2 regions of the Brevibacillus sp. AY1 genome follow, and region 2 is predicted to be linked to the other one. Evidence: riboswitches for the same ligand, from Rfam matches in the RefSeq annotation. Region 2 holds a riboswitch; the other holds the start of a gene.
What was found. A riboswitch is a leader RNA that binds a small molecule or an ion and turns the genes downstream of it on or off. The one in region 2 is predicted to bind cyclic di-AMP.

Region 1: it holds a riboswitch for cyclic di-AMP, as region 2 does, so the genes downstream of both, JZI27_RS15375 (CAP domain-containing protein) here and JZI27_RS12070 (ABC transporter ATP-binding protein) in region 2, are expected to answer to the same signal.

Annotation. Positions count from the first base shown of each region.
Region 1 is NZ_JAFLPN010000019.1:15,512-22,821, forward strand. Features, by position in the region: gene JZI27_RS15355 (2-phosphosulfolactate phosphatase) at 1-240, opposite strand, end outside; gene JZI27_RS15360 (hypothetical protein) at 581-1,030, shown strand; gene JZI27_RS15365 (cold-shock protein) at 1,135-1,338, opposite strand; gene JZI27_RS15370 (rhodanese-like domain-containing protein) at 1,759-2,097, shown strand; cyclic di-AMP (ydaO/yuaA leader) riboswitch at 2,191-2,340, shown strand; gene JZI27_RS15375 (CAP domain-containing protein) at 2,349-3,068, shown strand; gene JZI27_RS15380 (hypothetical protein) at 3,145-3,309, opposite strand; gene JZI27_RS15385 (aminotransferase class I/II-fold pyridoxal phosphate-dependent enzyme) at 3,537-4,838, shown strand; gene JZI27_RS15390 (acyltransferase) at 4,929-6,104, opposite strand; gene JZI27_RS15395 (DUF418 domain-containing protein) at 6,607-7,310, opposite strand, start outside.
Region 2 is NZ_JAFLPN010000012.1:44,006-51,315, reverse strand. Features, by position in the region: gene nikB (nickel ABC transporter permease) at 1-718, opposite strand, end outside; gene JZI27_RS12090 (ABC transporter substrate-binding protein) at 715-2,400, opposite strand; gene JZI27_RS12085 (ABC transporter permease) at 2,703-3,362, opposite strand; gene JZI27_RS12080 (osmoprotectant ABC transporter substrate-binding protein) at 3,394-4,278, opposite strand; gene JZI27_RS12075 (ABC transporter permease) at 4,307-4,957, opposite strand; partial or broken gene JZI27_RS12070 (ABC transporter ATP-binding protein) at 5,024-5,764, opposite strand; cyclic di-AMP (ydaO/yuaA leader) riboswitch at 5,970-6,103, opposite strand; gene JZI27_RS12065 (AEC family transporter) at 6,313-7,206, opposite strand; gene JZI27_RS12060 (LysR family transcriptional regulator) at 7,291-7,310, opposite strand, start outside.

The sequences.
Region 1 (7,310 bases), on a different contig from region 2:
GTCGGGCCACCGCTCCCCGCAAGCGATCACGGAGACGCTCCCTTTATGCTGCTGAATAAATCGGGCTATAGCCTTCGCGTTGCGTAAACAGCCTGCTAGCACAATAGCGCCGCAATCTTTCGCCAGCACAGAGCAGGTAGATCCATTCGGAGATGGTAAAACAATTCGGCTCCCCCATCGAGTGGAGGGATGCTGGTGACAAGGAGATGGGCTCTCCTCTTTTTCCTGCCAGTATGGCATCTTGCTTACAGGCAAATGCTAGGGCACTGTCGCCCTTTGTTCGATAAGGATAGACGATTCCCCCCTGACCAAGAACCACATCCACGCATGTAGTGAAGGAAAGAACATCAATAATGACTAGAATATCCGATACTTGTCCATGTGTCTTTATCCCTTCGTACCCCCATTCAAAACGCGCCCTATATGACATTTGCTTATAAAATTCGGCATAATTCATCAATTTCCACTCCAATCTCGCAGAAATGGTTTATCGTTCCCTTATGTTAGCCGTTACCGAAGAAGACAAGACGCAATACAGTATATTGTCCCACTAGTCATAACAAGAATGGAGTGAGCATGAATGTCAGATTTTGAACAAGATGGTTTTGAAGAACGCAGAGAAAATCGTGAAGGCAGAAGACGCAGAAGAAGTTTGGTAAGAACGACAGGTATTCTCCAAAACAACCAAGCAGTCGCACTGAACGTCCATGTCGAGCTTGTCAACCTCAACCTGGATGAAGTAGAAGTCCGCGTACAAGTTTTGAACTGGGGTACAGCTGTAACCCAAACAAACCCTGTATCCACTGCTTTGGACGTTACACAATTCCTCCTGGGTAATACCCGCACAGCCTTCAATGCCACTATCCCCGCTTCCAACCACTATGAAGTTCGCTTGACCGTAGCTGGCAACGATGAAAACGTCCTGATCAACACTTATGGCCGTACAGCTGTTGGCGGCGGTATCCTGGATGGATACTCTGTCCTCAACAGTGAATTCACTACCGTCGAGATCGAGAACTGCATCTTCTAAAAACACCATAACAAGAAAAAAGAATTATGGTTTAGACCATAATTCTTTTTTCTGTTTTCATGAAAAAAAACTGCCCGCGAACGGACAGTTTTTCGGTAGGAGACTTACAGTTTTACTACGTTCTCAGCTTGAGGACCACGGTTGCCTTGAACGATGTTGAATTGAACGCGTTGGCCTTCGTCCAAAGTTTTGAAGCCATCACCTTGGATTGCGCTGAAGTGAACGAATACATCGTCTCCGCCTTCTACTTGAATGAATCCGAAACCTTTTTCTGCATTAAACCATTTTACTGTTCCGTTCGTTTGCATGAAGAAAACCTCCAAAAGTCAATTTGAATATGCTAGTCATATTTACCGAAGCAAATAAAGCTCACATATCATGTAAAAATACCATTTCTTGTAAAGTAGTATCCTTGCATGATATGTGAATTCATACCTACTTCAAAAATATGTGGTTACCGTGAGAATAAACCGAACTTGCATGTTACACTTTTGAAACCAAAAACAACGAAAGCCCTACCTCTCTTCCATCCTTGCGGCTCCGATGACCGCGCCAGTGTGAATCAGATATCAAAAACGTAATCCACTGTAGAGATCCCTTCATGGTATTACGTATCGGATTTCAAGTAGCATGATTATTCTACCATGTCTGTCCAACAAAATCAACATCTGCCTCTCTTCGACTAGGTGAATCACGTTTTGGTACAATGGTGGACAGGAGGGATATAGATGAACAAACAGACTGTGAATTGCCAAACCTTACAAGAAATGATGGACAACAAAATGAATCTCGTACTCCTGGATGTTCGTGACGTGGAAAAATTTCAATCAGGAAGTCTCCAATCCGATCTGTATGAGACGCACAATATCCCATATATGATGATGAAGGAATCTGACGAGCCACTGGACCCCAAGACAGCCCATCTATGGAAAGACAAGCAGATTGTTACCCTTTGCACATCGGGGAATAAAGCACAAAAGGCTGCGGCACTGCTCCGTGAAAAAGGATTTCAAGCGGTTGCCCTGTTGGGTGGACTGACAGCTTGGAGAGAAAAACAAAACGATTAATGAGAGTAACCAAGTTGCCTTGCTTCCAGTGAACTTCCAAATATTACAGCTATCATTTTCACTCGTATCTTTGTTAAAGTTGTTCATGCCAAACAAAACAACAAGCCGAGACTTCCAGATGGCTGGAAGTGCGGGGGACGATCTTGCGAAGCTCATTCGCTTGGGGTGAATCGCTTTTTGCGATGGGTTGTATCCTCAACCCAAATCCGACAACTAACCTCGTAGGCAAAAAAAAGGAGACGATGTGAATAATGAAGAACTTCGGTACTATTACCATCGCACTGGCACTTGGATTCGGAATCAGCCTTACTGGCTTTGTAGATACAGCTTCTGCAGCTGCAAAATCCCCAACACCAACAAATAACCAAGCACCTTGTCTGCTTCAATCCAACTTCAAGCAATGGATCCCGCAGATGACACAATGGTATGGATCCAATCAACCATATGCTGGTTTTCAACAACAGCAGCCCGCTGCACCACAACCCAAAGCTCCCGTACAGCAGCCTGTCCAGCAAGCACCTGTTCAACCACAAGTGCCAGCAAATAATCAAGCTCAACAGCCTGTAGCTGCACCTGCGCAACAAGGACAACAAAATGATCAAGCTGCTGCATTTACCAAAGAAGTTGCCGATCTGGTCAACCAAGAGCGTGCAAAAGCTGGTCTTGCTCCACTGCAATTCGATGCTGCTCTCTCGAAAGTAGCGACTGCAAAAGCAGCGGATATGGCACAAAACAACTATTTCGATCACAATAGCCCTACCTACGGTTCTCCATTTGACATGATGAAGCAATTCGGAATCTCCTACATGACAGCAGGAGAAAACATTGCAATGGGTCAACAATCTCCACAAGAAGTCATGACCCAATGGATGAACAGTGAAGGTCATCGCCAAAATATTATGAATGGTTCTTTCACTAAAATTGGTGTTGGCTATGTAAATGGATACTGGGTTCAATCCTTTATTGGATAATTAAACAGGCAGCCGTGCTTCTCGTGAGAAGAAGCACGGCTTTTCCATTGTATCGGAAGAAATAAACGCTGTTTCATCAACCTTGTTGATGCTGCCCCTGCTCACTTGTATTCGAAGTGCTGCAGCAACAGCCGTCGCTTCCCTGCTCCAACAGCTCAACCTCTTTTTGGTTCATTTTTTGTTTTGTTGGGTAAGCGGATACTTCTTTCAACTCGGTATTGATGTCTGACTGTTTACTCATCCGGTACAACCTCCCCGTTTTTACTCGTCTTACGGCTTTAGTATGTGTGCACTTTGTGTACGCATCCTTTTTAAATGATGGAATCGGATCTGTTCAAGACACATGTATCGAGAAAAGTACTTTGTGCAAAAAGTAAGGTGAAATCATCCCCTTCTAGATGACAAATGCATGTAGATACGCTATCTTTATTGGTAAACCAACTGTCGTACATGAAGAGGGAGGCTACCATGCATTCACTGGCATCGCATCTGAACCAAACCATTCAGCGTGAAAATCCGCATGTATTCCACATGCTTTCTCATGTTGGGAAGCTCATTTACTTCCCAAAAGAAGGAATCCTCAGTCAATCAGCTGAAGCAAAGGCGAAAGCCAAAAAATACAATGCAACGATCGGGATCGCTCTGGAAGACGGTCAACCGATGCATCTCAAAGTCATTCAGGATACATTGTCCGCATATAACCCCAAGGACATCTATGAGTATGCTCCTCCTGCAGGCAAGCCAGAGCTTCGTGCAGCTTGGCGCAAAAAAATACTCGAGGAGCAGCCTAGTCTCGCGAATAAGACGTATGGAACTCCGATTGTGACCAATGCACTTACGCATGGACTGAGCGTCGTTGCTGACCTGTTCGCGGATGTAGGGGACAGTGTGATCATCCCAGACAAGAACTGGGAAAACTACGAGCTCACCTTCTCCATCCGGCGCGGTGCGCAAATGGTTTACTACCCTCTGTATAATGAAAACATGAAGTTCAATGCTGAAGGATTGCGCGATGCCATTTTGGCCCAAAAAGGAAAAGGGAAAGCCATCGTCGTCCTGAACTTCCCGAACAACCCGACAGGCTATACACCAGGGGCCGAGGAAGGCAAGCAAATTCTGGAAGCACTTAAAGCCGGTGCAGACGAAGGCATCAACATCGTTGCCGTTACGGATGACGCCTATTTTGGCTTGTTTTTTGAGGATTCCATGCACGAGTCCCTGTTTTCCAGCCTGTGTGACCTGCATCCACGCATCCTCCCTGTCAAAGTGGATGGCGCTACCAAAGAAGAATATGTATGGGGCTTCCGCGTAGGCTTTATCACGTACGGCGGGGAATCGAACGAACTGCTCAGTGCATTGGAGCAAAAAACAGTGGGAATTATCCGTGCGACAATCTCCAGCGGACCACATCCTTCTCAAACCTTTGTGCTGAAGGCCCTTACTTCTCCTGAGTTCCATCAGCAGAAGATGGAGAAGTTCGAAATAATGAAAGGCCGTGCAAACCGTGTAAAAGCGATCCTCGATAGCGGGAAATACAACGATGCATGGAGCTACTACCCCTTTAACTCCGGCTACTTTATGTGCCTGAAGCTGTCTACTGTTGATGCGGAAAGCTTGCGCACGCATTTGCTGGAAGAATACGGTGTGGGAACGATTGCTCTTGGGCAGACTGACCTGCGCATCGCCTTTTCCTGCATTGAAGAAGCGGATCTCGACGATTTGTTCGAGTTGGTCTATAAGGGCGTTAAGGACTTGGAGCAGAAAAAATAGTCTTCGGCACCTTTCCGTTCTATAAACACCAAAAAAGCGTTCTGGCTACAAGCATGCTTGCTTCGTTGCCAAAACGCTTTTTTACTTGGTTTACATCGCCTTTTGATGGTGCCTGGTTTCTTCAGACGCTACTGTTTTCGGTTTTTTCTTTTTAGCAGAACCGACGAGGAGCCAGCCAAATGGCAGCTTGCTCAATGCAAATGCGATGCCAAAGGAGAACACAGCGCATAGTCCCAAAGCAACCAGGCTGCCAAGAAGTCCCTCATGAAACAACGAGATGGAGCGCAAAAATTGCATGACATAAGTCAAGACTAAGGCGTGAATCAGGTATGCACCGTACGAGTACTGCCCGATTTTGGTCAGCCAGGAACAGATCCGCGGATACTTCATCAGTGAAAGCGCGATGCCGTATATCGCGAGCAATTGCGCCACTGTATACAAAAACATGGATGGTTTTAGCGAAGTTGCGACATTCAAGTTGATCAGGCCGTTGCCTGAATCACGGAACAACTCATAGCCGATAAACGCGTACATGATCAAAAACGACGTACATATCCAAATCCAGTACTGCTTGATTTTCGCTCGAAATACAGGTAAAGCGACAGCAGCAAGACCTCCGAACAAGAAGTAGTAAAAATAGTAGAAGGCATTGCGGTCCCTGTATTTGATCAAATAGGTGTCCAGCCATACTTGGTTAAACCAGAACGAGTTCGCTGGAATATAGCGGGCTGAAAACCACATCAACAAACCGTATACCATCCCCAAAAGTCCGATTACCCAAGCCAGCTTCTGCATGCTGTCGGCATGGCGGCGCAAGAAGCGAAAGACTTGCTGCCAGAACGGATACAGGAGATAGAACTGGAAGATCATGACGACAAACCAGAGATGGTAAGACGCTGTTCCCGTACCCAGATTTTTTGCCAGACTCCATAGTACGCTGCTGCCCTCTGGTGGAAATCCAGGCTGCAAGGATAGGTAGATGCCTGACCATAGGAGATACGGAACGAGGATCTCCATCATTCTTTTGCGCATGAATCCGAGGTAAGAGATATTCTCGTAATAGTTGTAAAACAGGACAAGTCCCGTAATAAAAACAAAAGCGGGTACAGCAAATTTCAATAAATGAAACAGCATCCCGTACACTACAGCCGTCTGCTCGTCGATTCCCGGAACGCGGATGTAAATACCAATGACGTGCTGATACACCACGGCCAGAAAAGCAAAGGACCGAACCAGCTCCAGCTCTGCGATTCGTTCTTTTCTCATCTATTCCGCACCTTCCAAATAATCTCAACCTTTACAATCGAATTGAAACTGCATCTTTTCATACTACCCTTAATGCGTTGTCACATGCAAGTTTTTACCAAAAACAACCAGGTCCATGAGAGAAATCACAGACCTGGAATATCAGAATTGCCCTAGTTCTTCACTTTCGTTTCTGCGATGCCAGATGGAGAAGTGGCCAATCGAGACAACAAGAGTAAATTTGACGCAGCATTTCCTCGTTTTTTGCCAGACTGGTTTCCAGCGGTGTCTGGGGGCGAGGAGCACTTTTTTCTGATAAGGAAATCTTGCCCATCTGCTAGCCGTTTTATCTGAAGGTAATAACCTCTCAGCCGAGGGTCCGCTCATTAGAAAACTTGGCTACGCCAAGCTTTTGGCGGAGCCTTAGTTGCACTTATACTATCTTCCGCTAATCTTTTTAGCGCTTTAGCGCACTCAACACTTTCCGATAGTACAAAAAAAGCGCCCGATAGGCTCGGACGCATCATGACAGAGGTTGAAGCTTCTTTTCTTTTCGGAGTGGTACTCGATTCGCATACGTGAGACAGCGCCATACCCACTCAAGTGGACCATAGTAATAGCGGGAAAGCCACCAGCGACTGAACGCAACCTGCCCTGCAAAAAGAATCAGGCAAATGAACGTCCCCGTCACCAGACTGACGGTTCCATACACAGCAAAGACACGTGAGATGAAGACAAACACCACGGTTTGAAGCAGATAGTTGGTAAAAGCCATTCTTCCTACGAAAGCCAAGGATGAAAAACGTTTTCGCCATTGCTCACGGGAACACAATAGCAGGAGCGAGCTGATGTAAAAAGCGCAAAGCGTAAGTCCACTCCACCCTACAAAGACAGTAATGGATGTACTTTTCGCTGCTGGCAGGACGATCCACCCGGCCTGCAAGAGTGGAATCATCCCCACAAGTGGAATACTCATGACCAGAGACGTCCACCAAACCCGTTTGATGGCTGAAAGATGATCCATCGTTCGCTGAATGATTCCCTGTCTAGCCGCAGTGAAGCCAAATAGAAAAAGGGGAAGCACCGTGATGACTGCAAAAGGTTCATTCGCCAAAACGATGGGAAATTCGTGTGTCATGCGAAATTGCATCCACTCAGACCACGTTCCATCCTGATACACTTGTATCGCCTGCATGACCAATGCTGCTTTCCCGGCCTGATTCTCCA
Region 2 (7,310 bases):
CGATTTGCAGCCCAATGATGGTGACGACCGGAATCATCGCATTGCGGAAAGCATGGATGAACAGGACTGCTCCTTCGCCCAGACCTTTGGCCCGCGCAGTGCGGATATAGTCAAAGGAAAGGACCTCTACCATACCTGCCCGAGTCAAACGGCTGATGACCGTCGAGGCCAGCACCCCGAGCGTAACAGCTGGCAAAATCAGATCACGAAAACCGGTTCCGCCTGCGATTGGAAGCCAACCCAGCTTGACCGTAAACAGCATGATTAACAGGATGCCGAGCCAGAAGCTCGGGACAGAAACCCCCAGTGTCGCGATGCTCATCGCAGAAAAATCAATGAACGTATCCTTGAAGCGAGCTGCCAGAACTCCCATCGTAATCCCGATGCAAATGGCTAGAAACATGCCGCTCGCCGCCAGCTTGACGGTCGCGGGAAAACGCTCCAGAATCTCCGACAGGACGGGGCGTCCCGTCTTGAAGGACGTCCCCAAATCCCCTTGAAGCACATTCGCTAAGTATTGGAAGTACTGTGTGACGAGCGGCTGGTTCAAACCCAGCTGCTCTCTCAGTGCATGAACTTGCTCGGCTGTTGCATTTTCTCCCAGCATGATCCGGATTGGGTCTCCGGGAATGAGATGGATCAGCGCAAACGAAAAGATCGAAATACCAAGCAGAACGATCAATCCAGAAGCGAGCCGTTGGAGAATGTACTGCTTCATTGGTTTACCCAGCTATCGTGGTACATCAGGCCACGCAGTGGATGGATGCCCACGCCTTCAACGGGCTTGCGCACGACGTTGAACTGCTTCTCCGTATAGATCGGTACCCACCATGCCTGCTCGACCACGTATTTTTGAACCTCTTTGTACACGTCTTTACGTGCTGCACTGTCTACCGTCGTTCTGCCTTTTACCAAAAGCTCATCCATCTTTTCGTCTTTTACATAGCTGAAGTTCAAACCGCTATCTGCTTGGCTGGAATGCAGGAAGAGGTAGAGCACATCCGGATCGTTCAGCGTGTAGCCCATCAGCGTCATATCAAAGCTTCCCTTGGTCGCTGTATCCACCAGCGCTCCCCACTCCAGCGTCACGATGTTCACTTCAACCCCGATATCCTTCAGCATGGCTTGAATCAACTGAGAAGCCTGCGCCCAAGTGCCTGTCTGCGTCAACAGATCCAGCTTGAGTGGTTTGCCGTCCTTCTCATACAGTCCCTGCGCGTTTTTCGTATATCCCGCTTTCTCCAGCAAGGCTTTCGCTTCGTCTACCTGATAGGTGAGGCCGTAATCTTTCACGGATTCATCGTAGCCGAACAAGGATGGAGGCAGTGGACCGTATGAAACGACGCCCTCGCCCTGAATGACGGCTTTCATGATTGCTTCCTTGTTGATCGCTTTATTCAAAGCCTGTCTCACTTCTACGTCCTGGAACACCGGTTTGCGCGTATTCAGCATGACGAACAATCCCAAACCATTGCGCAGCATCTCTTTAACCTCGAATTGCGGATTGTCCCGGTACTTGGCGACGTCCTTGGCTACGACACCGCGTGCGATATCGATAGAGCCGCTGTCCAAGGCAGCGAGCAACGTTTGATTTTCAGCAATAAAGCGGTAGACGAGTCTATCTGCATATGGCGCTCCCTGGTTTTTAAAGATCGGATCCGCCCAGGCAAACTCCTCGTTTCGTGTAAAGGAAATGGACTGACCATTCTCCCACTTCTCAAACTTCCATGGCCCTACACCAACGGGTTGACGTGCGTACTTGTCGCCTGCCTGCTCAATCGCCTGCATCGACAACGGCTGAAGCCAGCCCGGATCGCTCAGGAATTGAAGCAGAGGGGCAAATGGCTGTTTCAGATGAAGCACCAGAGTCGTATCATCAGAAGCTTCCACAGACTCTACCTCAGACAGATTGCTTCCCGCTACCTTCGCAGCTGTTTCCGGATTGAGCGCGCGCTGATAGGTTTCCGCTATGGATTTGGCTGTCATCGCGGTCCCATCGTGAAATTTGACGCCTGTACGAATCTTGAATGTCCACGTCTTGCCGTCCTCCGATACCTGCCAGCTCTCTGCCAGATACGGTTTGAATTCCAGCGTGTCCGGGTCTTGCGTGACGAGACTCGCGCCGAGATTGCCTGCAATCTGGTTGGCGACGGCCATCCCCGTCTTGTGGATATCCAGCTGATCCGGTTCGTTGGCGATCCCGATCGTGATGGTTCCTCCCTTTTTCGGTTGGAGGTCCGCTGTTGCTGCCGGTGTTTCAGTCGAAGTCGTAGTCGACGGTGCTGAACCTTCCGGTGGCGAACTTGCTGGTGGTGTACTACATCCGGCTATCAGCGCCATTGACAGGGACACCATTGTTGCGGTCGAGAAGAGCTTTTTGAGGTATGCTGTAGGTACCATGTGCCATCCTCCTAAAAGGTAATATGAATTAACACCTACAGTACCATTTATCTAAAAATTGTGATTATTGAAGATTTCTATAAGGTATAGATGATTTTTGTCGGATCTCATGGGTGGACGCTAAAGGCAGATTTCTCTTTTTTCACTCCGCTTCGGATGGAATCCCAAAGACTTTCGCTTTTTTCATGGAGTCGGGCAGGGCATTTTCTACTCCTGTTTCCTGACCACCACTACAGTTGGATCAACGTGCTTTTATCATGAAAAAGCCCGATCACGGAGATCGGGATTCCTTCAAATCATTTTTATTTCTGCGCTCTAGCAGCCTGCATGCGGAAATTGGCGCGTTTTTCGATCTTGCCCAGGATCAGGTCGACCAATATCACCAGCAAAGCAGCAGGAATCGCTCCCGCCAGCACCTTCTGATCATCAGTCGTCACGATGCCGCGCATGATCATCTCGCCAAGTCCACCAGCCCCGACAAAAGTGGCCATCGTCGCCGCACCAATGGAAACGACGGAAGCTACGCGAATTCCTGTCAAAATGATCGGCAGGGCAAGGGGTATTTTGACCTTGGTCAACAGCTGCAGCTTCGTCATGCCCATGCCTGTACCCGCTTCTGTCAGATTTTTATCGACATTTTCGAGGCCAGCATAGGTATTTTGGACGATCGGCAGCAGCGAATAGAGAGCGAGCGCCACGATGGCAGTCCCATAGCCCAGTCCCAGAAAAATCATGATGATCAGCAAGAGGGAGATGGTCGGTATGGTTTGGATGGCGTTTATCGTCGTTTGGATGACAAACGCGATACGTTGATTTCGCGTCATCCAGACGGCCAGCGGGACACCTACGACGATCGCGATGAGAATTGCACTGGCACTCATGAAGAGATGCTCCCCTGTGAAGGCTAAAAGCTGCCTCCAGTATGTCACAAACACTCCCAGTGTTCCTATCAAGGCATCCATGGAGATCTACCTCCCTTCCCGTGCACTTTTTTTACTTCTGTATCAGTCCTTGCTCCAGCAAAAATTCGCGAGCAATCTCAGCCGGATCCTTTTTCTCGATGTCTGCTTTGTAGTTCAAGGCCGTCATCGTCTTCGTATCGATCTTGCCAGTCAGCTTGTTGATGACCTCTTCCAGCTGCGGATACTGCTTCAGCGTGTCTTTGCGTACGACAGGAGAAGCTCCGTACGGCGGGAAGAAGTGCTTGTCGTCCTCCAAGGTTGCCAGACCGTATTCCTTCAGACGGGAATCTGTCGAATACGCAAGCACAATATCGACCTCTCCGGAGTCAACAGCCTTATACACCAATCCGATGTCCATCGGCGTTGTCTTGCCAAACGCAATGCCGTAATCTTGTTTGAATGCCTGATAACCGTCATTCGGACGCTCCAGCCAGCTTGAATCCGTACCCAAGCTCAAATCTTTGGCAATAGGAGCCAGATCGGAGATGGTTTTCAGATTGTGCTTATCAGCCAGCTCCTGACGAACGGTAAAAACATACGTGTTATCAAACCCATACGAAGGGAACCAGAGCTCGTCGAACTTCTCGGCCACACCGTTTTTCACCAGTTCAAAAGCTTCCTGCGGATCCTTGCTGAATTCTTCCAAGCCGAGGCTGCTTGTTAGATCGGTTCCTACATAACGTACGGCGGAAATCTGGATATCGTTGTTCTGCATCGCTTTCAACACGACAGGAGTCGCCCCGAGACCGCCAACCAGCTCAGCCTTCAGGTCGGAATTGCCTTGAATGACTTGCTGGAGCATATGCGCAAGAATCGTCTGCTCCGATGTGGGCTGATGTCCGATCTTGACGACATCGCCAGAGCTGCATCCAGTGGCTAGTACCAGTGATAATCCTGCTATGATAAGTGCTTTCATCCAATTGCTTTTCAATGGTTGTTCCCCCTTAATCCGCACGCTTTATCTTTAATCCTTTTGGCGTGCATAGCTTCTGAACTTTTCTTGTCAATAAGTCAGCAATCGTCGCCAGCATTGCGGTTGCAAGCGCACCTGTAATCAGCATGTTGTCGTTTGCAAGCCCAAGTCCGGTAAATACCAAGTATCCGAGTCCTCCCCCGCCGATCACGGCAGCGAGCGTGGCCCAGCTAATGGTATAGATCGTTGCTGTTCGAAACCCTCCCATGATGATGGATATCGCCATCGGCAATTCAATTTTCAGCAGTATTTGAAAGCTGGTCATGCCCATGCCACGAGCTGCTTCGATCAGGGCCGGGTCTACTTCTCGGATACCCGTAAACGTATTGCGCAGCATGGGTAACAGAGAATAAAGAAATAAGGCTACGACCGCAGGTACGGCCCCGATTCCGAGGAGTGGAATCATCAGACCCAGGAGGGCAAGACTGGGAATCGTCTGCAGGATGTTGACAAACCCGATGACGTATTTATTGATTTTCTCTGTCCTCGTCAGCAGAATACCGAGCGGCACAGCGATCAGAAATCCAGCCATTACGGCGATAAAGGAAATGTAGCTATGCTCCCAAAGAAGGGACAGGACCAGGTCATACCTTTCTGTCAAAAACAAAATCCAATCATTCATCTTCACACCCCCTTGTTAGGATATACTCCACTTCGGGAGCGCCGCTTTTTTGGAAGTGGCCGGGTGCAGCTCCTTTACCTTGCGCAGGCGTTTGGCTCCGATAAAATTCACGACGAATTCGTTGGCCGGATTTTGCAATAGCACATCCGGTGTATCCAGCTGAACGACAGTGCCGTCGTTCATCAGACAGATGCGATCGGCAATCTTGATCGCTTCGTCCATATCATGCGTCACGAACACGATCGTCTTGTTGATCGTTTTTTGCAAGCGGACAAATTCATCCTGCAGCTGCTCCCTGCTGATCGGGTCCAATGCGCTGAATGGTTCATCCATCAAAATAATCGGTGGATCTGCGGCCATCGCGCGAATGACGCCGACGCGCTGCTGCTGACCGCCGCTCAGCTCAGCAGGGTAGCGATTTTTGAAGACCTTTGGATCAAGTCCTACCATGTCCAGCAGTTCGTCTACCTTTTTTTCGTACTGGCTGCGCTCCATTTTTTTCAGCTTGGGCACCAGCGCGACATTTTCGCCAATCGTCATGTGCGGAAACAGGGCAATTTGCTGAATGACATACCCGATGCTCCTGCGAAGCTCCACTGGATCAGTCTTGAAAATATCCTCTCCGTTGATCTCAATCCTGCCTGCGGTCGGCTCGATCAGTCGATTGATCATCTTCATCGTTGTCGTCTTTCCGCATCCACTGGGGCCAATCAGGACAAACAGCTCACCCGCATGGATCTCCAGGTTCAAACCCTTGATAATGGAGGCGTCGCCAATGCGTTTTTCCACTTGTTGAAAGGAAATCATAAGCACCACTCCTTCGAAAAAGATTTATGAAAAGAAAAAAGTCGAGACACTGTTCACGTCTGGAGGACCTTCCGGACGAAAGCAGTATATCGACTCTTTTCTCACATACAAATATGGGGAAATAAGCTTGCATAGTGCGCGACTGGTAGCCCAAATAGAGCTGCTAGTCAATACACGAAAAGCAAGCATGTACACGTAGATTGTATGCTGATTCTGCTTTAGCCGACGAGGTTAGCTGACGGGTAGGATGGCAGGTAGCATCCCTTCTGTTTGCACAGAATTAACCCCAATGATGGTTCCCCCGTTTTCGTCAAGGACGAAACTAGGCCCGATATGAAGTTGGTTAAATCGCTACTAAAACGGATTGGGTAATGAAATTCAGTTTACCATAACGTGAATGTATACTCAATTTTCAAAAAACGCCGTATAACCCCCTCTGACTCTCTCAAAGGGAGTTAACCGTAATCAGTTTTCTCTTTCTTCTGAATCCTCCGGTATCCTTCCAAATCCTTCCCTGCCGCAATCGGAATGTTCATGAAAATCGCGCTTCATTGTAAAAAGTGCAGCAGGAATGTCAAGGTTCCTACACTCATCACCGTCGTCACCAAGACGGAGCTGGAGACAAACTGCGGTCTGGCATTAAATTGGATGGCATACATCGCGGTGGTCGCCGCTGAAGGCATCGCTGCCAAAACAATCAGTACCTTCTGAAGCAAGGGATCAATCGGAAACATCAGACAGATGAGATAAGCGAGCACCGGGGATGCGACCAGCCGAATCACGCTCGCGATACTGATCCCTTTCCACTCCAGTCCTTTTGCCGATACATTGGCCAGCTGCATGCCCAAAATCAGCATCACCACCGGAATTGCAGCCTGGGCAACCAGATCAATCGCCTGGTAATAGGTTTCTGGTATCGAAATCTGAAGCTTTTGAAACAAGACAGCGACCACAACCGCATGATTAGAGGGCTGCTTCAGCACCATCTTGATCGCGTCCTTCGCCCCGCCTTTGCCCCGGGAAGCGAAATAGACACCGAAGACTCCCATGATGATGGCATGGAACACCATGATCTGTACCGCATAGTGAAAGCCCGTCTCGCCGTAAGCAAACAGAATGATCGGCGTCCCGTAGTTTCCACTGTTCATGAAAGCCGTGGAGAGCATCATCGCGCTTTCCTGCTGCTTGTCGTACTTGAAGCATTTCGCTGTCATTTGCGTGATCAGGATCAGCCCAATCGTCAGCAAGGTGGAGATCACCACGATGTAGAACAGCTGCATATCGAGCGGCGTCTTGTAAAACGTACGGAACACCAGAGCCGTAGACAACACGTATATGGCAAGTGTCGAGATGGGTTTGAGATCCAGCTTGTAGATCCGCTGCAAGATGTAACCACTCAAAAAAATCAGTAATACAGGTAAAATCACTTGGAAAAATATCATGCCATTCCCTACTTCCTTATCCATTCACTTTCCTGCTTCAGTATACCAGAGCAACATGAAAAAAAGCCGATCCCGCTTTATTTTTTAGGTAGCGTGATCGACTT